2 regions of the Massilia sp. TSP1-1-2 genome follow, and region 1 is predicted to be linked to the other one. Evidence: predicted binding sites of a transcription regulator. Region 1 holds the regulator's gene; the other holds the start of a gene.

Region 1 (10,964 bases):
GAGCGTGTTGGCCGAACCGGTGGATGGAAAGATCGGCAAATCAATCTTCAGCGGCAGCGTTTGCGGCGCCATCGCCGAGGCGCTCAGCGCGCCGCTGGTGTCAAAGCGCAGGTAGCCCGAACGCACGGCGGGCACCGTCACCGCCGCCGCAATCAGGGCGTCGATGCCGTCCGGATTAATGCCGACGGTGGTGCCGGCGCTATTGGCCGCGGCCTGGATTGCAGCGAGCGTGGTCGGGGTCGCGCCGGCCGCCGCAGCGGCGTTCTTGACGGCAGTCGCGGCGGCCTGGGCGTAGGACACGGCCTGGGCCGAGGTGTCGCCCGGCGGCGTGGCGGCCGCGGCCTGGTAGTTGTCGCGCGCGGTCATGGACGCCGGATCGTCCTGGGCAGCAGCCGCTACTTCCTGGTTGGTAATTTCCACGCCATCGACTGCGCTGTAGACGTCCCACTCGCCGCCGTCGGTTTTCACATAGTAAGTCGACATCACGTGCGGATTGCCCAGGCTGTCGAAGACGTCGATCGGGGTCTGCTTGTTGTAGCTGGTCGGGTCGTTGGCGTTGAACGGCGCGGTCACGGGAACCACGCTGCCCGAATCGAGGTTGATCTCGGTGTCCACGCGCGAGGTGGCCACCGGTTTCAGGTCGGCGGTATTGATCTGGATGGGCGACGGCGAACCGGCCAGGATGGCGCCGGTCGGGCCGGCGGCAAAACCGGTCAGCTTGGCGCCCTGGGCGGTGACCATGAAGCCTTCCTTGTCCAGCGAAAACTGGCCGTTGCGCGAATACTGTGTGGCGCCGGCCACGGTGGTGCGGAAAAAGCCCGCGCCATTGATGGCAATGTCGAGCGGATTGTTCGACGCTTCGACGTTACCCTGGGTGAACTGCTGGGCGATCTGCGAAACCTTCACGCCGATCCCGGCCTGGTTGCCGCCGCCGCCGTTGAGCGAATTGGCGTACACGTCGGCGAACTGGACTTGCGAACCCTTGAAGCCGACCGTGCTGGCGTTGGCGATGTTGTTGCCGATGACGTCGAGCTGTTTTGCAGCGCCGTTCAAGCCGCTAAGTCCCTGTTGGAAAGACATGTGATTCTCCTGAAATGTTAGTGAATGCGGCCTGGCGCTACAAAATCTGGCGGATGTCGGCCATCGAGACCACGCCCAGCGTCGGCAAGTTGAGCTTGACGCCATCCTTGGGATTGGTGGTGACGCTGGCCACGCTGTCGAACGAGAGCGTCTTGGCGTCCTTGAGCACTTCTTCGCCGCGGGTGGCGACGACGCGAATCAAAAAATTGCCGTCGCGCAGAGTGACCGGCTTGCCGTCCGCGCCCATTTGCGATGGATCGGGCACGCCGTCCCACGCGATCGGCGTGATGCCCGGCTGCTGCGCTCCCATGTCGATCACCTGCACGTCCTTGCCGGTGCGCGGGTCGGTAATGATGACTTGCACCTTGTCGGCGGCGCTGCCGACCTCCACGCCCATGATGCCCTTGCCGCCGGCCAGCGCCACCTTGTCGCCGGCCACCAGCACGCCGTGGCCGATCATCGTGGCCGCCTGCAGCGATTCCGACGACTGGTAGCTCGACTTGAGCGACTCGAGCGTGGTATTTAACTGGTTGATGCCGGTGACGGTCGAGAGCTGGGCCAGCTGGCTGGTCACTTGCGCATTGTCGAGCGGGTTCATCGGATCCTGGTTTTTCATCTGGGTGATCAGGAGCGTCATGAACTTGTCCTTGTCGGCGTCCACGCTGGCGCCGGCCGTGCTTCCCTTCTTGGCATTGACGGTGTTCATCAAGTCTTGGGAGACATAGCCGGGCAGAGTTTGAATGGTAGTCATGGCATTTTCTTCGTCGTTTACTGACCAAGCGTCAGCGTTTTCATCAGCAGCGCCTTGGCTGCATTCATGGTTTCCACGTTGGTCTGGTACGACCGGGAAGCCGACAGCATATTGACCATCTCATCGACCACGTTCACGTTTGGCATCGCCACATAACCCTTGTCGTCAGCCAACGGATGTTTTGGATCGTATACCTGTTTCAAAGGCGACGGATCGTCGATCACCTGCTGAACCTTGACGCCGGTGCCGCCGCCTTCGGTCTGCACGGCCTCGAAAACCACCTGTTTAGCCCGGTAAGCCTGGCCCGTGGCGCTGCTGGCGGAATCGGCATTTGCAAGATTGCTGGCAACGGTGTTTAACCTTTGCGCCTGTGCGCTCATGGCCGAACCGGAAACATTAAAGATATTAAAGAGCGACATGATCAAGAACCTCCCTGGATCGCGGTCAGCATGCCGCGGATCTGCATATTAAGAAACGTGACGCCCGCTTCGTAGCGCAGGGCGTTGTCGGCGAACTGATTGCGCTCGACATCCATGTCGACCGTGTTATTGTCGGCGGCGCCCTGGGCCGGCATGCGGTACTGCACCGGCGTGCCGTTGGGCAGGTAGTCGCCACTGCCGCTGATCGGCATGTGGGCCGGCGCCGTCTGCGCCAGTACGCCGGCCGGCGGGGTGCCGCTGTTGCGCGCCACGACCGCCTGCAAGGCGCTGGCGAAATCGATGTCGCGTGCCTTGTAGTTGGGCGTGTCCGCATTGGCGATGTTGGACGCGAGCACTTGCTGGCGCTGCGCCCGCAGCCCCAGGGCCGCCTCGTTAAAACCCATGTATTCGTTGAGTTTGCCAATCATGTCGTTCGCCTCGCGTTCGCCTCGTTATATGACAGGATCGATAGTACGTGGGCTTGGGGCTTGCTAATCGGGCGATCAAGATGGGTAAACGGCGGCTGTTCATCACTTCGCCCCCCTCGCGCGAGGCCTATCATCGCTTCACTAGATAAAGGCGCCCACCATGAAAACCCTGTTGACGATCGTACTGTTCCTTGCCGCACCGTTTGCTCTGGCCCAGGCGCCGGCACGCCAGGACCTGGAGTCGCTGCGCCAGATGGCGCAGCAATATCTGGTCACCCAGAGCGCCGGCCTGCCGGGCAAGGTCACCGTCACGGTGGGCGCGCTCGACCAGCGCATGAACCTGGCCGCCTGCCCCGACCCGCAGCCGTTCCAGCAGCCGGGCGCGCGCGCGTGGGGCAAAACCACGGTCGGCGTGCGCTGTCTGGCGCCTACTGCCTGGACGGTGTATATTCAATCGCAGGTAAGCGTGCAGGCCGAGTACGTGGCCGCCGCCACGCCACTGGTGCAGGGCCAGACCATTGACGCGTCGCAGCTGGTGATGGTCAAGGGCGACCTGGCGGCGCTGCCCAACGGCGTGCTGACCGATATCGCGCAGGTCGTCGGGCGCACCAGCAGCATGTCGGTGCAGTCAGGGGCGCCACTCCGCGCCGACCTGCTGCGCAGCAAACCGGTGGTGCAGCAAGGCCAGGCAGTGCGCGTGGTGTCGGGCGGCGCCGGGTTCCGGGTGACGGCCGAAGCGCGCGCGATTGGCAACGCCAGCGAAGGCCAGGTGGTGCAAGTGCGCACGCCGGCCGGGGCGATTATCAGCGGCGTGGCCAAGGCCGGTGGATTGGTGGAAGTTGTTTTCTGAATATTTCAGGAAGTAGACGCAACAATGCTGCCGGTCGCGCTAAAGTTTACGGGGATGGCGCCGTAATAGATGCAGACCATGGAGTTTCCACTCCGCGCAGAGAAGGATGATGCCGTGAAAATCAACGATACAATCAAGGGTGGCCCTGCATTGGCGGCAGCAAATACGCCAGCACACAGCGCCAAAAACGCCGAAAAAGCCAGCACCGCAGGGCCGGCCAGCACCGACAGCGTACGCTTGTCGTCGCAGGGGCAAGCCATGTCGGCGGCAGCGAGCAGCACGGGCGTGTTCGACACCAAAAAGGTCGAGCGCATCAAGCTGGCCATCGCCGATGGGCAGTTCAGTATCAATTCAGAGAAAGTCGCAGACGGCTTGCTGGAAACAGTGCGCGACCTGTTGCATTCCCGCAAACGCTAATTGAAGCGACGAAGGCGAGCTTTTCATCATGTCCACGGCCAGTGCACACACCACGCTGCAAGACGAACTAAAACTGATCAATTGCTTGATCGACCTGATGAAACAGGAACAGCAATGCCTGGTGGCCGCCGATACCGACGGCCTCGGCACGCTCACGTCGCGCAAGACCGAGCTGGTTGAACAGCTCGGCACCCTCGCCGCCCAGCGTCACGCGAGCTTGCAGCAAGACGGCTGCGACGGCTCCGAAGCGGGCATGCAGGCGTGGGTGAAGCGGCTGAACAATCCCGCGATCCAGGCCAATTGGCAGCATGTGCTGGAAAAAATGCGCGCGGCGAAAGAACTGAACCGCATCAACGGCATGCTGATCAACAAGCAGATGACCCACAACCAGAATTTGATACAAGCCATGCGCACGCCGTCGCATGCGGTCGATACGGGGTTTTATGGCCCCAGCGGGCATGCGACGCCGGTCAGCGGGAAGCGGCCGTTGGTGGTGGGATAGAACTGACTTGCTACTTCCAGGAAAACCGGCCGCGCGTCGGTTTTTTTGTTTCTAGCCCCCAACAACATCGTGCTCGCGCACCACAACGATGTAACGCTGCTGCATGACTTTCGCAAGGGCGATGGAGACGTTCCTCCACCTTGCGTGACTAAATTGACACATTTCATAAATCAACTTTACTTCTGCGCGTGAATCCGTGAGTATCAGTCACGGGTTTCCGGTATAGACAAGTAATATTTTGTCACGGCAACTTCTATAAAAAGCTGCACGCCAGCGCCGGCCACAAGCTGGTCAATGCGCGATGCGGCAAACAACACGACTCATCTTCGGAGGAAAACAATGAATTGGAATAACGTAGGCAAGGCAAGTGTTGCAATCGTCGCAGGCGTGGCATGCATCGGCGCACACGCAGCGTCCAAGCACGGCGTGACCGCCACCGTGGCGGCCGAGAAAAGTTCGTTGGGCAAGAACGACAACGTCACCGTCCGCCTGACCATCACCAACACCTCGGCTCAGCCGCAAATGGTCTTGAAGTGGCATACCGCGTTTGCCGAGATTGAAGAGTCGCTGTTTGAAGTGACCCGCGACGGCGCCAAAGTTCCCTACCTGGGCGCCCACTACAAGCGCGGCACGCCAACGGCGTCCGATTACTATCTGTTAAAGCCGGGCGCCTCGCACACGGTACGCGTTGAACTGTCGGACATGTACGACATGAGCATCACGGGCCAGTACACGATTGCTTACAAGGCAGCGTCAGTGAACCTGTTCGGCACCCACGAGAAAACGGTTGGCGAGATCACCTCGCCGGTGGCATCGGTATGGATTGACGGCGCCCAGCCGCGCGGCGCCCAATCGATCGCTGGCAAGGCGCCGGCAGACACCGGCTATTCACTCGCCGCACTGTCGTTCAGCAAGTGCACCGCCGCCCAGCAGGGCGAGATCACCCAGGCCATCGGCGTGGCCAGCGGCTATGCCAACAATGCCACCAGCTACATGGGCGGCGCGCTCGGTGCTCGCTACAGCAAGTGGTTCGGCGCCAGCGATGCCGGCCGCATCGCACACGTGAAGGCCAATTACACCGCCATCAAGGGCGCGTTCGACAGCAAGCCGATCACGGTCGACTGTGGCTGCAAGAAGACCTACTACGCGTATGTCTACCCAAACCAGCCTTACAAGATCTACGTGTGCAAGGCGTTCTGGACGGCGCCGATGAGCGGCACCGATTCCAAAGGCGGCACGCTGGTCCATGAAATGAGCCATTTCACGGCCACCGCCGGCACCGACGACTGGGTCTACGGCCAGTCGGGCGCGGCCAGCCTGGCGATCAGCGATCCTGCCAAAGCGACCGACAATGCGGACTCGCACGAGTATTTTGGCGAGAACACGCCGGCGCAGAACTGATCAGCCGTGCTTCACGACAAGCCGGCGTCCTTGTGGGCGCCGGTTTTTTTCGTCTCGCCGGCAGCGCTGAACTAACTGTGGAAATAATGTTACACCGCTGGAACGGTCCACGACAAACATTTGTTTATTTGCCCTTGTAAGCGTTCAAAATTTAACAATCCATTGTCACAGTGCTCAAGCCAGATGTGACAGTAACAACTTGTTTTCATAGCGGGCCCGTTAAAATTTCTTTGGAGAACCAACAAAAGTTAAAAACATTAAACATTCGCCTATTTGACACAATTACCGATGATTCAACGTTTACTCGGCATCCGGGTTTATGTGACGATGAATTGTTGAGCTCGGTTTTATATGCATGACGGCTCAGCGGACAACGACAACCACATATACTTCACGGAGCAGAAATGAACTTGAATACATTGGTAAAAGCTGGCGTATCGATTGCTACACTCGCAGCATGTTTCTCCGCACAGGCTGCATCTAACGGCGTGACCGTCAGCATTGCACCGGAAAAAAATTCGCTCAAAAAAGATGACGACGTTGTCATGCGCGTCACCATCACCAACACCTCGGCCAGCCCGCAGTACGTGCTCAAGTGGCATACCCCGTTCTCCGGGATCGAAGACCATATCTTCGAAGTCACGCGCGATGGCGTGGACGTGCCCTACCTGGGCCGCCACTACAAGCGCGGCGCGCCAACGGCCAAGGATTACTACCTGCTCAAGCCGGGCCAGTCGCACACCAGCCGGGTTGAACTCTCGTCGGTCTACGACATGAGCGTGACGGGCGACTACGCCATCAAATACCACGTTGCATCGGTCAACCTGTTCATGCCGAGCAAAGGCTTGCCAAGCATCTCCGCCGCACCGGTTGGCGCCAACGTCGACGACCTGGCATCGGCGCCGGTATCGATGTTCATCGATGGCCGCCTGCCGCGCGGCACCGTGGTTGGCACGCCGTTCGAGCTGGCCAAGCAAGGCGCGGGCACCCCGGGCGCGATGAGCCTGGCCACCACCGGCTGCACCGCGTCGCAATCGAGCTCGATCACGTCGGCCATCAGCGCGGCCAAGACCATGGCCAACGGCGGCGTCAGCTACCTGAACGCCGGCACCAACGGCACCCGCTACAAGAAATGGTTCGGGACCTACAGCTCGACCCGCTACGCGACGGCCCGTTCGCACTTCACCGCCATCAAGGATGCGCTCGACAACAAGCCGATCGTCGTCGATTGCAGCTGCAAAGAGTCGTACTTCGCTTACGTGTACCCGACCCAGCCATACAAGATCTATGTCTGCAACGCGTTCTGGTCGGCGCCAACGAGCGGCACTGATTCCAAAGGCGGCACCCTGGTGCACGAGCTGTCGCACTTTAACGCCGTCGCCGCCACGGACGACCGCGCTTATGGCCAGTCGGCGGCAGCCAGCCTTGCCATCAGCAACCCGGCCGGCGCGCTGGACAATGCGGACTCGCACGAATATTTTGGCGAAAATTCGCCATTCCTGAACTAAGGAAGCACACTTCTTTCCCGGCTTGGGAATTTTGGCGGCGCCGTGCGAACGGCGCCGTTTTTTTATGTGGGCGCGTCGTCGCAACGTCGCGCGTGCGCGCTGGGGCGCTTAGCGCGCGGGTCCGAAAGTGAAGGTCACCGCGGGAACCACGGCCGCCGACACGGCCTCCACCTTGGATGCATCGCCAAGGTAGCCGCCCGTATAACTGAGCTTGTAGGTATGCCTGGGCTTGAAATCATAGCTGCGCGTGATGTCGATGGCGTGACTGATCTTGTGGCCCGGCTTGACGGCGATGAAGTCATCTTTGGTGAACGGGCCGCGCTTGACCATGGGGCCGGTGTAATCGACCTCGGCGCCGGTGGCCGCATCGGTAATGGCGAACTCGCGCCGGAAAATCTGCTTGTCTGCATACACGGCCTTGGGCACGTAGACCGGCTTGCCGCTGGCGTTGTCCAGCGTGAGCTTGACCACGACCTTGCCCCCGTTGGCGTCAACCTGCAACTGCTGTTTTATACTATTCATGCCACCATTCATGCCGCCTCCTGCGTAGGCCACCAGCGGCAGCGCCAGCAGCACCGCCATCATCGATTGAATCAACTTGTTCTCCCCAGGTTAATAGGTGCGCACCTCTTTCGGCGAATCGGGCACCGCCGACAAGATGGTGACGGTGACGCGCCGGTTGCGCGCCTTGCCTTGCGGCGAATCGTTGGCCGAGACCGGCATGTTCGATGCGCGTCCAACGGCCGTCAAACGCGCCGGCGCCACGCCGCTGTCGATGAACAAGCGTACCACGCTGCTGGCCCGTACGGCGGACAGTTCCCAGTTCGACGGGTAGAGCGCAGTGGCGATTTTGGTGTCGTCGGTGTGCCCTTCGACCTGCAGCGCGTGGGTGTCGTTGCGCAGCACCACGCCAAGGGCGCGCAGCGCCTGGGCCGACTCGGGGGCCAGACGCGCCTCGCCCGGGTCGAACAGCACGCTCGCGTTGATCTCCACCGTCACGCCCAGCGCGGTCTGGGTCACGCGCACCTTGCCTTCCTTGACCAGCGGCGCCAGGGCGGCCGACAAGTCCTTGGCCAGCTTCTTGAGCGTTTCGGCTTCGCGCCGCAAGGCTTCGTTGCGCTTTCTCATGGCGGGCGTATTGACGGGCGGGGCCAGCGTGGCCATCGGCTGCACCTGGCCGGGCACGCTGACCGCTTCGCGCTCCTTGCCGGTAAAGGCTTTGTCGAGCGACAGCGCAAAGGCCTTGTACTTGCCTTCGTTGACCACGGAGATGGCGTACATGACGACGAAAAACGCGAACATCAGCGTGATCAGGTCGGCGTAGGAAATGAGCCAGCGCTCGTGGTTGTCCGGCTCTTCGGCAAACCGTTTGCGCGCCATGGTCCGTGCTCCCTAAGCGCGCGACAGCAGGCTGGCGACGCGCTCTTCGATCACGCGCGAATGGTCGCCGCCGGCGATGTCGTGAAAGACGTCGGTCAGGATTTCATACTGCGTGACCGTCTCGGCGATGATGTTTTTGAGCTTGTTGGCGACCGGGTAGTAAAACAGGTTGGCTAGGCCCACGCCATACACGGTGGAGACAAAGGCGACGGCGATGCCGCTGCCCAGCCTGGCCGGCTCGGCCAGGTTTTCCATCACGTGGATCAAGCCCAGCACGGCGCCGATGATGCCGATGGTGGGCGAGTAGCCGGCGGCCGACTCCCAGATCTTGGCCGCCTGGCGCTCCGAAAATTCGTAGGCCGTTACTTCCGTTTCCAGCAGGCCGCGCACCTTGTCGGGCGCGATCCCGTCAACCACCAGGCGCAAGCCTTTCTGGATGAATTTGTCCTGCGACTTGAGCATGAACGGCTCGAGCGAAAGCAAGCCGTCGCGCCGCGCGTGCAAGCTCCATTGCGCGATGTCGCGCGCCAATCGCGTGCGCTGCGACTCGGGCGGGCGAAACACCCAGCGCAGCATGTGCACGCCGCGCAAAAAGGTATGCCGTTCGGTCTGCAGCAGCACCGCGCCAAAGGTGCCCACGACCACGATGATGAAGGCGGCCGGCTGCACCAGCGAGGCGAACTTGCCCCCTTCCATGCCGTGACCGAGCAGCAGCGCGGCCAGCGCGAGGACAATCCCCGCTACGCTGGCCCAGTCCACGCCTGCTCCCGTAGTGTCGCGCGCAGGCGCGCCACCGCTTGCGTATGCAATTGCGATACGCGTGATTCGGACACCCCCATGACGGCTCCAATTTCTTTGAGATTTAATTCTTCTTCGTAGTAAAGCCCCATCAGAATTTTCTCGCGCGGGGGCAAGGCGTCAATGGCGTCGATGACGGCCTGGCGAAAGTCGCCATCCATGAGCGAGCGCAGCGGGTCGGCGGCGTCCACCGCATAGCGGTCCAGAAAACTGTCGTTGCCTTCGCTGTCGTGGAAGTCTTCGTAATACACCAGTTGGTGGCCGCCGCCGTCCGAGAGCATGTCCTGGTAATCGCCCAGCGAGAGCTTGAGCGACTTGGCCACTTCCGATTCGGACGGCGCGTGGCCCAGCTTTTGCTGCAGCGCGCTCATGGCCGCTTCAATTTTGCGCATGTTTTGGCGCATGGAGCGGGGCAGCCAGTCGGACGAACGCAATTCGTCGAGCATGGCGCCGCGGATGCGCAGCACGGCATAGGTTTCAAATTGGGCGCCGTGGGTTTCCTCGTAGCGGGAAATGGCGTCCAGCAGGCCGATCATGCCAGCCTGGATCAGATCGTCGACTTCCACGCTGGCGGGCAACTTGGCCTTCATGTGGTGGGCAAGCCGCTTCACCAACGGCATGTGCTCCGTCAGTAAGTTGTTCTTGTCGGTTTTGCCTTTGACCGTGTACATGTTTACCGTAAAGTTTTATGAGCCAAAATGGGTGCTTCCCCCTGCTCGGCCTAGCGGCGCCATGCCCGCCATGGCAAACCGCCCTGCCAGCCGGCGAAACGCGACGGAGGCGCCCGCCAGCGGGAACGCATCGACCACCGCGCGCCCGAGGCGCGCTGCGCGCTGCAGGTATTCATCGGCCGGCACCGAGCCCATCGACACAAGTTGTACCGCAAGGTAACGACTTGCCGCAGAGGACATATTATCGTATACCACCTTCGCCTCCTGTTCGGAAGCCCCGGTCACCAAAATACCGTAGGGACGGCAGCCCAACTGTTGCGAAAGGCGCTTGATGAGGCGGTAGGCGGCCGTGATCGACTCGGCGCTGGTGGATACCTGGACCACGATTTCGCAGTTGCCCATGATGGGGACGGGAAAGCTGTCGCGGCTGTCGAACTCGCCGTCGACGATGACGATGCCGCTTTGCTTGACCAGCACATCGAACGTCTTGGCCAGGCGGCGCGCATCGTCCGCGCCGCTGCATGCGCGCCGGGTGCGCGCCATGCTGACCACGCCAAAGCCTTGCGGCACCTGGTTGATGACCTGGTTCAGGCCGCATTCCTGGCGCGCCACGTTCAGCAGGCTCGAACCGCGGTCCACGCCCAGGCGCTGGGCCACGCCGTATTCCTGGTCGCAGGCGTCGACGATGACGACGTCGTTGCCGGCGCGCGCCAGCGACGCGCCCAGGTTGACCAGCATGGCGCCCTTGTCGTCCTGGGC
Region 2 (10,964 bases), on a different contig from region 1:
GCGGCGCCATGGCCCACGCGCCGCGCGCAACCGCCTGCCCCAGCCGGGCCAGCTGCTGCGCATAATGGAACTGCGAAGCGCGCTGCGCATTGCCATAGGCGTCGTCCGGCAGCACCGCCAGGCCCTCGTACGAGGCCCAGCGGTCCGGGTAGCCGATCCCCACCTGCATGGTCTTGAGTTTTTCCTGCGCCTGCGCGCGCGTGGCCGGCGCCATCCAGTCAAGCTTCTCGATGCGGCGGCTGAAAGCGGCGACGATATTGGCCACCATCTGCCCAAGGCGCAGCTTGTTCTCGGGCGCGAAGTAGCGCTCCACATACAGGCGCCCCACCGCTTCATCAAGCGCGCCGTTGGCGGCGGCCAGTGCGCGCTTGCTGCGCGTCCCCTGTTGCGGCGTGCCCGCCAGAACGGTGCCATAAAAGGCAAAGTGCTGCGCGCCGAAAGCCTTGGGCAAGACGTCAGCCTGCGCATTGATCTGATGGAAGGCAAGGTAATCCTTCCACGTGGCCAGCTCCTCGCTGGCCACCAGCGCGGCGGCGCCGGTTACGGCAGCCGGATGCCACACCGTGAACACGCCGGCCTGCTCAAGCATGGCGCCGCCGAAAAACGCCAGCCAGTCCATGCCCGGGGCGCGCGCGGCAAAGTCGGCCTGGGTCCAGCTGTTGTTGGCCTTGACGATGTCGGCCGAATCCTCGCGCGAGGCGTGCGACTGCGCGATCCGCGTCTCCAGTGCCATCACGCGCGCTGCGCGCGACGCCCCCTCGGCAAAACCGGCCAGCTTGAACATGGCTGCGATGTGCTGCTGGTATGCGGCGCGCAAAGCGGCCATGGGCGCGCTGTCGGTCAGGTAGTAGGCGCGGTCGGGCAGGCCCAGGCCGCCCTGCAGCAGGTAGGGCATGTTGCGCGCCGGGTCGGCCAGGCCCTGCGCCACCCACAGGCCGAACAGGTTGGCGGTCTCGAAGTCGGTGCTGTTGAGCGGGTCGACGTCCGCTCGCAGCGACGCGCCCAGCGCGCGCGCCAGGGCGCCCTTGTCGCCGATGGACGAGATCCGGGCCAGCGCCGGCCACAGGGGCGAAGCGCTCTTCGCCTCGATCAGGGCTTCATCCATAAACGCGGTGTAGTAGTCAGCCACCTTGCGCGCGTCGCCCTTGGCCGACTTGTCGGCGGCCAGCGCGGCGATCAGCGCCACGATGCGGTCATCGGTGCTCTCGCCCAGCGCCGAGAAAGCGCTCCAGCTGCTGCGGTCGGCCGGGATCTCGGTCCTGGCCAGCCATGCGCTGTTGGCGTGCGTGAAAAAATCGTCGCCCGGCAGCACCGTGGCCGGCGCGGCGAGCATGCTCTGTCCGGAGCAGTCAAAGGCTGCTGCGCCCAGCCCCAGCCCGAGTCCGAGCCGAAGCCCCAGGGCCAGCACAGAGCCGCCCTTACGTAACATCGTGGTGTGCATGGTGCCCCTCGCAGTGGCGCGCGCCGCCATGCAGGGACGGCGCGCCTTTCGAGAAATCAGATTACCACACCCGTACGCGCTGGTCAGGCGGTAAATACAGCGCCTGCCCGGGCTGGACGTTAAAGGCCTGGTACCACGGCTCCAGGTTGCGCACGATGGCGGTGCGGTACTGCGCCGGAGCGTGGCCGTCGGTCAGCACGCGCTGGCGCAGGGCCGGCTCGCGGATCTTGGTCTGCCATGCGCTCGCGTAGCCCATGAAGAACTGCCGGTCGGCGTCGCTTGGTGCAGCCTTGCCCGCAAACGTGGCCTTGTAAGCGTCGTAGGAAGCGGCCACGCCGGCCAGGTCGGCCAGGTTTTCGCTCAGCGTCAGCTGGCCATTAACGGCCAGGTCCGGAAACGGCTTGTAGCCGTTGAACTGCTGGACCAGTTTTTCGGACGCTTGTTTGAAGTACGCCATGTCGTCCTTGGTCCACCAGTCGCGCAGGCGGCCCTGGGCGTCGAACTGCGCGCCCTGGTCGTCGAAGCTATGGCTGATTTCGTGGCCGATGATCGAACCGATGGCGCCGTAATTGGTGCCGTCTGACGCCGCCGCGTCAAAGAACGGCTTTTGCAGGATCGCAGCGGGGAAGTTCATCGCGTTTTGCAGCGGCAGGTTGACTGCGTTGACCAGTTGCGGCGGCATTGCCCACGCGGTCTTGTCGACCTTTTGCTTGAGCTTTGCCACCTGCTGCGCGTAGTGGTACTGCTCGGCGCGCATGGCGTTGCCCAGGGCATCGCCCGGCACGACCTTCAGGCCGGCGTACGAGGTCCAGCGGTCGGGGTAGCCCACGCCCACGTACATGGTCTTGAGCTTTTCCTGCGCCTGGGCGCGCGTGGCCGGCGCCATCCAGGTCAGCGTGTCGATGCGCTTGCCGAAGGCGGCGATGATATTGCTGACCATTTGCTTGAGGCGCACCTTGTTCTCGGCCGGGAAATAGCGCTCGACGTACATCTTGCCGACCGCGTCATCCATGGCGCCGTTGGTGGCCGCCAGCGCGCGCTTCCAGCGCAGCGACTGCTGCGGCGTGCCTTGCAGCGTCTTGCCGGCAAACTCGAACTTCTGGTCGCCGAACGCTTTGGGCAGCATGGCGGCAAAGTGGTTCACCTGGTGGAAGGCCAAAAAGTCCTTCCAGGTGGCGACATCGGTGCTGCCCACCAGCTTTGCAATGCCCGTCACCGCGCCCGGGTGCCAGACGATGAAGCGACCGGCCCCGCCCAGGCGCGCCGCCTTGAAAAATGCGCGCCAGTCCAGGCCCGGCGCCTTGGCCGCAAAATCCTGCGCGCTCCAGGTATTGTTCGCCTTTAAAACGTCGGCCGAATCTTCGCGCGTGGCGTGCGACTGCGCGATGCGCGTTTCCAGCGCCATCACGCGCGCGGCGCGCGCATCGGTGTCGCCGTAGCCGGCCAGTTTCAGTATGGCGGCGATGTGCTGCTGGTACTTGGTGCGCAGCTCGGCCATGCGCGCGCTGTCGGTCAGGTAGTAAGCGCGGTCGGGCATGCCCAGGCCGCCCTGCAGCAGGTAGGGCGTGTTGTGATCCGGGTCCGACAAGCCTTGCGTGACCCACAGCCCGAACAGGTTTTCGGTCTGGAAGTTGGTCGAGTTCAGCGGATCGACGTCGGCGCGCAATGACGCGCCCAGCGCGCGCGTGAGCGCCGCCCGGTCCTTGATGGCGTCGATCCTGGCCAGCACCGGTTTGAGCGGCACGACACCCTTCGCTTCGATCCCCGCTTCATCCATGAAGGCGGCGTAGTAGTCGGCCACCTTGCGCGGTTCGCCGCCCAGGGCCTTGTCGGCGAGCGCCGCCTCGATCAGCTTGACGATGCGCGCATTGGTCGTTTCGGCCATCTCGGCAAATGCGCCCCAGCTGCTGCGGTCGGCCGGAATCTCGGTCCTGGCGAGCCAGTCGCCATTGGCGTAAGTGAAAAAATCGTCGCCCGGCAGCACTTGCGGCAAGGCCGTGGCGGCCTTGGCCGGCGGTGGCGGCGCCTGCTCTGCGCCATGGGCCGGCGCAATGGCCAGCGCGGCGCCGCACAGGGCCAGTGCGACGGCGCGTTTCAAAGGTGTCCAGCTGGTGTTCATGTAAGGTCCCCTTCTGGTTGAAGTGATGGCTTTTATTTTAGTGCAGAACGCACCTGGGGCAGCAAGGCTTGCTTTTGCTTGACGCGGGTGCGAATCGCATTACCCACGCGCGCCGCCTCGACCTGCGCATCGGCCCCGAAAGTCTGCTTGACGTAGGCTTCCATCATGTCGGCGTCGAGCGCCTTGGTGGACCCGGCCACGATGCCAGGGAACAGGCGGTTCTTGCCGCCCGCTTCCTGGTCCTTGAGCAGCACCTCGCGGTTGGCCAGCGCAAACGTCCAGGCCAGGTCGCTATGGCCGGCGTACGACACCAGCGGCACCACGCCGCTCGTCATGGCCGCCGGCAGCGCATCCGACAGGGCCAGTTTCAGCGAACGGGCGGCAAGCGCGCTGTCTTGCGCCATCAGCAGCGAACGGCCGAAGCGGCCGCGTTCTTCGGTGTTCTGGGTTTGCAGCGTGCGCTCGACCATCTGTTCGTACGTTTTTTGGTCGGCATAGCGCCCCGCCGTGGCAACCACAAAGTCGAGCATCGAGACGTCGACGCTGGCCGGGTTCTTGAGGTAGTTCTGCAGGCCGCTGTTGGCCTGCGCGATGGCGCCGGCATCGCCCGAGCGCGCCAGTGCGCTGGCCAACAGTGAACGCAACTGGCGCTCTTCGGCCGTATCGGCCGCCTTGACGGTCCAGCCAAGCTTGTTCATGCGCGGGCTGGCCAGCGCGATCACCAGGCGCCGAATCGCTGCTTGCTCCGGCTCGTTCTTGGCCAATTCGTCGAGCGTGGCCAGGCTCTCCATGATCGAACCCCACACCGCAAAACGCGGCTCGTCGACGTATTTGTCGAGCAGCTTGAAGTAGCCGGACAGCGGGATGGTGCCGCCCTGCGCCAGGCTCCAGGTGTCGTTCAAGAGCTTCAGGCGCGTGGTGTCGGCCAGCTTGGGCGCCTGCTGCGCCAGCGCTTCGAAGGTAACAGCGTCGTATTTGATGCGAAAGTACCCAACGCTAGCCGGGTCGATCACCAGCGCGCCGTCGCAGTTCGGCTGCGTGACGGTGACGGACGGGCCGGAGAGCAAGGTGTACGACGCCTTGCCGTTGACGGTACCGACCTGCACCGGGATATTCCACAGACGCTTTTCAAGCGCCGGCTCGTCCAGCCGGTACTGCTGCTGGCTGAGCGTGACGCGGCGCTTGCCGTTCTCGCACGCCTGCTCCACCGACACCAGCGGAAAGCCGGGCATCGTGGTCCAGTCGGAGGCGAGCTTTTCGACCGGTTTGCCGGACGCCTTTTCAAGCGCGCTCCAAAGGTTGGCGCTGGTGGTGTTGCTGTACTGGTGCTGCGCCATGTAGGCGCGAATGCCCTTGCGGAAGGGTTCCTCGCCCAGGTAGGCTTCGAGCATGCGCAAGAAGGCCTGGCCTTTGCCGTAGGTGATGCCGTCAAAGGCGGAGGCGGCCTGCTCTTCGGTCTCGACCGGGGTCTGGATCGGGTGCGTGGTCTTGCGCGCATCCTGGTTGAGCACGTATTCGCCGTTGGCCTGCACGTTCAGCGGCGCCCGCCATTCGGGATGAAAATGGTCGGTGGCCTTGGTCGCCATCCACGAAGCGAAGCCTTCGTTGAGCCACAGATTGTCCCACCAGGCCATGGTAACGAGGTTGCCGAACCACTGGTGCGCCACTTCATGCGCGTTGATGCCGAACGAGCGCTGGCGTGTGCTGTCAGGGCTGGTCTTGGGGTCGTACAGCAGCGCCGATTCGTTGTAGACGATGCCGCCCCAGTTTTCCATGGCGCCGTTAAAGCCGCCCGGGATGGCAATCTGGTCGAGCTTGGGCAGCGGATAGGGCTGGCCAAAATAGCCGTTGTAATAATTGAGGATATCCTTGGTCACCCCCAGCGCATAGGCGCCGGACGCTTGCTTGCCTTCGGTGGTCACAACGCCGATCTCGACCGCGCCCTGCTTGACGCTTGAGCGTTCCAGTTCGCCGGCCACCAGCACCAGCAGGTAGCTTGGCATTTTGGGCGTGGCGCCAAAGGCGAAACGCTGCAGGCCGCCGTCGATCTTTTCCTGCCTTTCGACCGGGGTGTTGGAGTAAGCCTTGAAGTTGGCCGGCAAGTCGACCGTCAGCTTGAAGTTGGCCCGAAACGATGGCTCGTCCCAGCTTGGGAGAAGGCGGCGCGTATCGGTCGGCTCCATGTTCGTGGCGAGCATGGATTTTTCCTTGGCGCCCACCTTGTATTTCAGCTGGAACAGGCCGCGCGCTTCGCGGTTAATCGCCCCATGAAATTTGAGCGCCAGCTGGTAGCGCCCCGGCGCGAGCGGCGTGGCCAGCTTGAAGGTGAGCGTTTCCTGCTCCTTGCTCACTTGCCCGGCCAGCTTCAGTTCGCCGATGCCCTTGCCCGACAGGCTGGCCGCATCGATGTCGATATTGGCCACATTGAGCATGATGGTCGAGGTGCTCTTGAGCACGTCGATCTCGATGCTTTCGGAGCCCAGGAAGGTATTAGTCGCCATGTTCGGCACCAGGTGCGCGGCGTACTGTATCGGGATCACATCCTTGGGCAGTTTGCCCGGGGTGGCCGCGAACAAAAACGGCGCTTCCGCGTGGGCGGCAAGGGTGGCGATGGAAAGAGCGGCGGTGGCGGCAAAGCGGCAAGCTAACGGTAGGTTCATTCTTTTCTCGTTTGATGTAAGGGCCCAGGCTGCACTTTATCGAAAGCGCACCAAGCGTGCTCGTTAAATGCGACGAACTGCAAAATAAGGCGCCGCGCTGCAGAAAAGAGCGCATGGCCGAACTGGCGCGCGCAGGGTATTCGCTATATAGTCATCCGAAGCGCCTTGCCCAGCATGCATAAACCAGGAGAGCGTCATGACGTTGGAAGCCTTGCTGCAAAACCCGAACGCCCTCCCCACCGCCCCCAGGGTGGTCGAAGAATTGATCAGCAGCTTTGAAAAAGCCGAGGTGTCGGTCGACGACATCGCCCGCACGCTCTCGCTCGACCCGGTGCTGTCGGCCAAGCTGCTGCGGCTGGCCAATTCGGCGTATTACCATGTCTCGCGCCGCATCGGCAACGTTGAAGATGCGATCCGCATGCTCGGCTTTGTGACGGTCAGGACGCTCGTTATCAGCAGCGGCCTGGTGGGCGGCTTCAAGACCGTGCCCGGCCTGGACTTGAAGCGTTTTTGGCGCTACAGCATGAACACGGCGGTGGCCGCCAAGTGGATCGCCAGGAAAGTGGGCTTGAATACCGACCTGGCCTTTACGATCGGAATGATGCACGCGATCGGCCAGTTGGTCATGCACACCGGCTTGCCGGCCGAGGCGCAGGAGCTCGACAAGACCGTGGACTGCTTTCAACCCGCCCGCCTGGCGGCCGAGCATGCCGCCTTTGGCTACGACTACAGCGAGGTCGGCGCCGAACTGGCGCTGCGCTGGAAGTTCCCCGATGTGTTCCCGGATACGATGCGCGGCTTCCCGCAGCCGCTGGCGGGTGCGCCCTTGAGCCGGATGGCGGCGGTGGTGCATCTGGCGGTATGGCGCGCGGCCGCCGAGGAGCTCAAGCTGGACGCTGCGGCTCGCGCGGCGAGCGTGCCGGTCGCCGTGGCGGCCGCCCTGGGACTCGGTCCGCAAGAGCTGCTGGACGACATGCCGGGGCTGGCGGACCTGTCCGCAGGGCTGGAAGAGATGATTCATTAGACAAGGTTGTGGGTTTTTTGAATTTATTTTCAAAATACCCTCAAGTTTGCATTTGCCGTGCCGTTACAAAAAAGGACAAGCGGTAATCCTTTTACATATCCTGGCAAGGTGAGCATCATGACCCCGAACGACGTTCTCTCGATGTACGAAAATATTGCCGGCTTGACCAGCAAGATGGCCGGCGCGGCGCAGGCGGGCGATTTTGACGGCTTGTCGCGGATGGAAACGCAATGCGCCTTGCAGTCGGTGCAAACGATCGGCGGCGTACCGGCACTCGAAGGCGCGGCGCGGATGCGCAAGATTGATTTGCTCAAGATGATCATGGCGAACGACCGGGCGATCCGGGATGTGACGCAGCCGTGGCAACTGGCCGACGTGGTGCGCGCGACGCACTGAGTTTGACCAAATTTAAGAAAGCCGTTCCGCGCAAGCTGAGCGGCTTTTTTTATGGGTACATCGCGCTCGCGCAGGCGCTCACTTATAGATTGGCCCGGGAGTATAAAAAAATCGTCCTCGCGCACGCGGCTGTTGCAAAAGGGGCCGCGTGGACCGTCGGAAAAGGGGGCCGCCCAGGCCTTCGCTTTTCCGACCTACTCCTTCTGCGACACCCGCGTGCGCGAGGACGATGTGGGTACGGTTTTCGGCCTGCTGTGCAACGGCCGCCGACGCGAGCACAAAGCGTTGGCATACAAAAAAAGCGCCCGCAAGCGCTTTTGTTTTACTGTGCAACCGCCAGCTTCAACGCCAGCGCAATCCCCTCGGCCGCCTGCCCGATCTCCGGCAGCGAAGGAAAACTCGGGGCAATCCGGATATGGCTGTCTTCCGGATCCACCCCATACGGATAAGCCGCACCGGCTGGCGTGAGCGTAATTCCCGCCTCTTTGGCCAGCGCGATGGTGCGCTTGGCAGCGCCCTTTGGCGTCACCAGATCAATGAAATAGCCGCCCTTGGGCACCGTCCACGACACGCCGTCAACCGCGCCCAGATGCGCCTCGAACTGCGCGAGCACCGCATCGAACTTCGGCTTGAGCAGCGCGCGGTGCGCGGCCATCAGCGCATCGACGGTTGCCGCATCCTTCAGGAAAGCGACATGGCGCAGCTGGTTGATCTTGTCCGGGCCGATGCTGCGAATGCCCGCATGCTTGGTCCACCAGGCGATGTTCGCAGGGGAAGCCGCCAGCGCGGCAATGCCGGAACCGGCCCAGCTCACCTTCGAAGTGGACGCAAAGACGATGGCGCGCTCAGCATTGCCGGCCTTGGCGCACGCGTCAAGAATGTCGGCGATGACGATGCTCTCTTCGGTCAGGTGATGGAAACGGTACGCGTCATCCCACATGATCCGGAAGTCCGGCGCAGCCGTCTTCATCGCGGCCAGGCGTGCAACGACCGCGTCCGAATACACGGTGCCGGACGGATTGCTGTACTTCGGCACGCACCACATGCCCTTGATGCTGGCGTCGGCGGCAACCAGCCGTTCGACCAGATCCATGTCCGGGCCGTCGTCGCCCAGCGGGATATTGATCATCTTGATGCCGCGCGCTTCGCAGATCGAGAAGTGGCGGTCGTAACCTGGCACCGGGCACAGGAAACTGACTTGCTGGCCCACCCAAGGCTGGCCGCCCGGCGCACCGTTGAGCAATGCGTAGACGATTACGTCGTGCATCAGCGACAGGCTGGCGCTGCTGTCGACAATCACCTGCGCCGCCGGCACGCCGAGCAACTGGCCAAACAGCGCGCGCGCTTCCGGCAGGCCGACGCCCAGACCATAATTGCGGCAGTCGGTACCGTCCAGCGCCGTAAAGCTGTGCAGGGGCGCCATCAGTGCATTGGACAGGTCCAGTTGTTCGGGCGCGGGTTTGCCGCGCGACATATCGAGCTTCAGTCCGCGCTCTTTGAATGCATCGTATTGTGTTTGTACCGCGAGTGTCATTTTGCTTGCTTTCCGTAATGAAATCACGGACAAGTATAACCTTTTGGCACCAAACTCGCTGCGGGAGGGGGGAATTGGGGAGAGCGATCGCCAGCTATCTGCTGGCGTCGCCTCTTGCCGGTTGCATCCGGCGTCCGCTTGCGCACAGTAGGCTCGCGGACAGCTTCCAGAACAGGCGTTTCTTCAACGATTACCTGCTGATCGCGCCACACTATCGTTGGTGGCTGCGCCAGGTCCGTGTTCCGTTTTTTGCCGCCACTGGGTGACAACGGAAAAGAGTATAACGCACAATGTCAAGTTGTGTAGACGAGTTCGTGCGCGCGACCTCAAAAAAGCAATATTTATTTTTCAAACACCGTTTCAAGCTTCTGCCGTCGCTTCCGCCACCACGGCCGCCACGGTGGCCTTGCGCCGGAAGGGATTGGCCAGGCGCGCATACCAGGCCACTGAATCGGCCGCGGCCGTCTCCACCGTCTTGCCTTTGCGGCGGCTGAGCATGAACCAGACAGCGCCGCCGATCGCCAGCAAGGCCAGTACGATGCCGATCACCAGCAGCCACGGAAAACCGGCGGCAGGTTTGACCACTGGCTTGGCCAGCGCCGGCGCTGGCGGCGGCGCTGGTTCAGCCTTGTGGAGCGTGGCGTCCGGCGCGGCATGCTTGCCTTCCATGGCCACTTGCAGCTGCTTGACCTTGTCTTCGAGCTCCACAATCTGCGCGCTGAGCAGCGCGTTGTTGGCGTCGATCGAGGCGCAGCTCTTGATCTGCTCTTGCGAAAACTGCGGCTGGGGACAGGCGGCGCCGGACGACGGGACCTTGATCACGCGTGCCGGGCGCGATCGCTCAACCTGCGGCGCAGGCTGGGGCGGCGCAATGCGGGCTGGCGCGGCTGGCGCGGCGCGCGCAGGTTCGGCGACGGCAGCGACGGCCAGCGGGGTCGGGGTTGAAAGCGGCACCGCCGCCGGCCGTGGCGCGGGCGCGGGATCGGGCGTGATCCACAAGGTCACCGCGCGTACGTTGCGCCGGTTCCCATCAACCAAATCCAGGAACAGGTGCACGGCGTCGGAGTCGACCGGCTTGACCGACGTGACATGCAGGAACTGGCGGCCATCGCGCCGCATCACCGACAGGTTCAGGCTGCCCAGGACCGGATGCATGGCGATGTTGGCGCCCTTGTAGACGTCGGCGCTGGAAAGGCGCACGGAGACCGGCGTACCGGGTTCCGCCAGCGCGCTCAGTTCGACGTCGGCGATCAAGGGCTGGCCCAGGTGCGAGCGCACCACCGGTTCGCCCAGTTCGGCGGCCTGGGCGCAGGCCAGCATGCCGCTGAAAACAAGGGCGCCGCACAGGCGGAGGGCGTGGGCGAATCGGAGCGGGTGCATAGGAATCAAGTCAGTCGTTTCAGTTGCGGCCATCAAAATTTGTAGCCTTACCTACATTAACGCGCATTGGGATGAACACTTTAATCCGAAAGCCGAACTAAATAGGATGCCGCTATGGAAATGAATCCCGTCCTACAGCGCAGCAATGCCGGAAAACAACAGAACATGACCATGTTCAAATTATTTGTAGACAACAAAAATTGCAGAGATAAAATAAACTTTCCGGCTAATAACTAAACCCAGGAGGCACCATGTTCAAGCAATTTTGCTCCACAGTCGCTGTTGCATTCAGTGTTCTCGTTGCGCCCGTTGTTCATGCGGATGCCTCGACCGCACTGAAAAGCGCCATGGATGCGCAAGCGAAAACATTCGCAGTGACGCACAAGGCCGCTGAAGCAAACGATCCCGTG

The links. Region 1 encodes FliA, which starts transcription of late flagellar genes. Its sites were predicted from a motif close to CTAAAGTTTNNNNNNNNNNNGCCGNTA; they were not measured.
Region 2: a site for FliA is predicted at 7,284-7,310, ahead of ACP7BV_RS00800 (flagellar protein FliT). Genes of this name have one in related genera too.

The regions. Positions count from the first base shown of each region.
Region 1 is NZ_JAFCTU010000014.1:89,697-100,660, forward strand. It holds gene ACP7BV_RS14265 (flagellar hook protein FlgE) at 1-1,080, opposite strand, end outside; gene ACP7BV_RS14270 (flagellar hook assembly protein FlgD) at 1,118-1,831, opposite strand; gene flgC (flagellar basal body rod protein FlgC) at 1,849-2,250, opposite strand; gene flgB (flagellar basal body rod protein FlgB) at 2,253-2,678, opposite strand; gene flgA (flagellar basal body P-ring formation chaperone FlgA) at 2,839-3,528, shown strand; gene flgM (flagellar biosynthesis anti-sigma factor FlgM) at 3,643-3,945, shown strand; gene ACP7BV_RS14295 (flagella synthesis protein FlgN) at 3,974-4,447, shown strand; gene ACP7BV_RS14300 (M35 family metallo-endopeptidase) at 4,787-5,848, shown strand; gene ACP7BV_RS14305 (M35 family metallo-endopeptidase) at 6,253-7,356, shown strand; gene ACP7BV_RS14310 (hypothetical protein) at 7,465-7,953, opposite strand; gene motD (flagellar motor protein MotD) at 7,969-8,736, opposite strand; gene ACP7BV_RS14320 (flagellar motor protein) at 8,749-9,495, opposite strand; gene ACP7BV_RS14325 (RNA polymerase sigma factor FliA) at 9,477-10,205, opposite strand; gene ACP7BV_RS14330 (MinD/ParA family ATP-binding protein) at 10,221-10,964, opposite strand, start outside.
Region 2 is NZ_JAFCTU010000001.1:162,727-173,690, reverse strand. It holds gene ACP7BV_RS00820 (M13 family metallopeptidase) at 1-1,441, opposite strand, end outside; gene ACP7BV_RS00815 (M13 family metallopeptidase) at 1,503-3,560, opposite strand; gene ACP7BV_RS00810 (M1 family metallopeptidase) at 3,593-6,220, opposite strand; gene ACP7BV_RS00805 (HDOD domain-containing protein) at 6,417-7,244, shown strand; gene ACP7BV_RS00800 (flagellar protein FliT) at 7,362-7,640, shown strand; gene ACP7BV_RS00795 (aminotransferase class I/II-fold pyridoxal phosphate-dependent enzyme) at 7,963-9,174, opposite strand; gene ACP7BV_RS00790 (type IV pilus assembly protein FimV) at 9,535-10,554, opposite strand; gene ACP7BV_RS00785 (tetratricopeptide repeat protein) at 10,806-10,964, shown strand, end outside.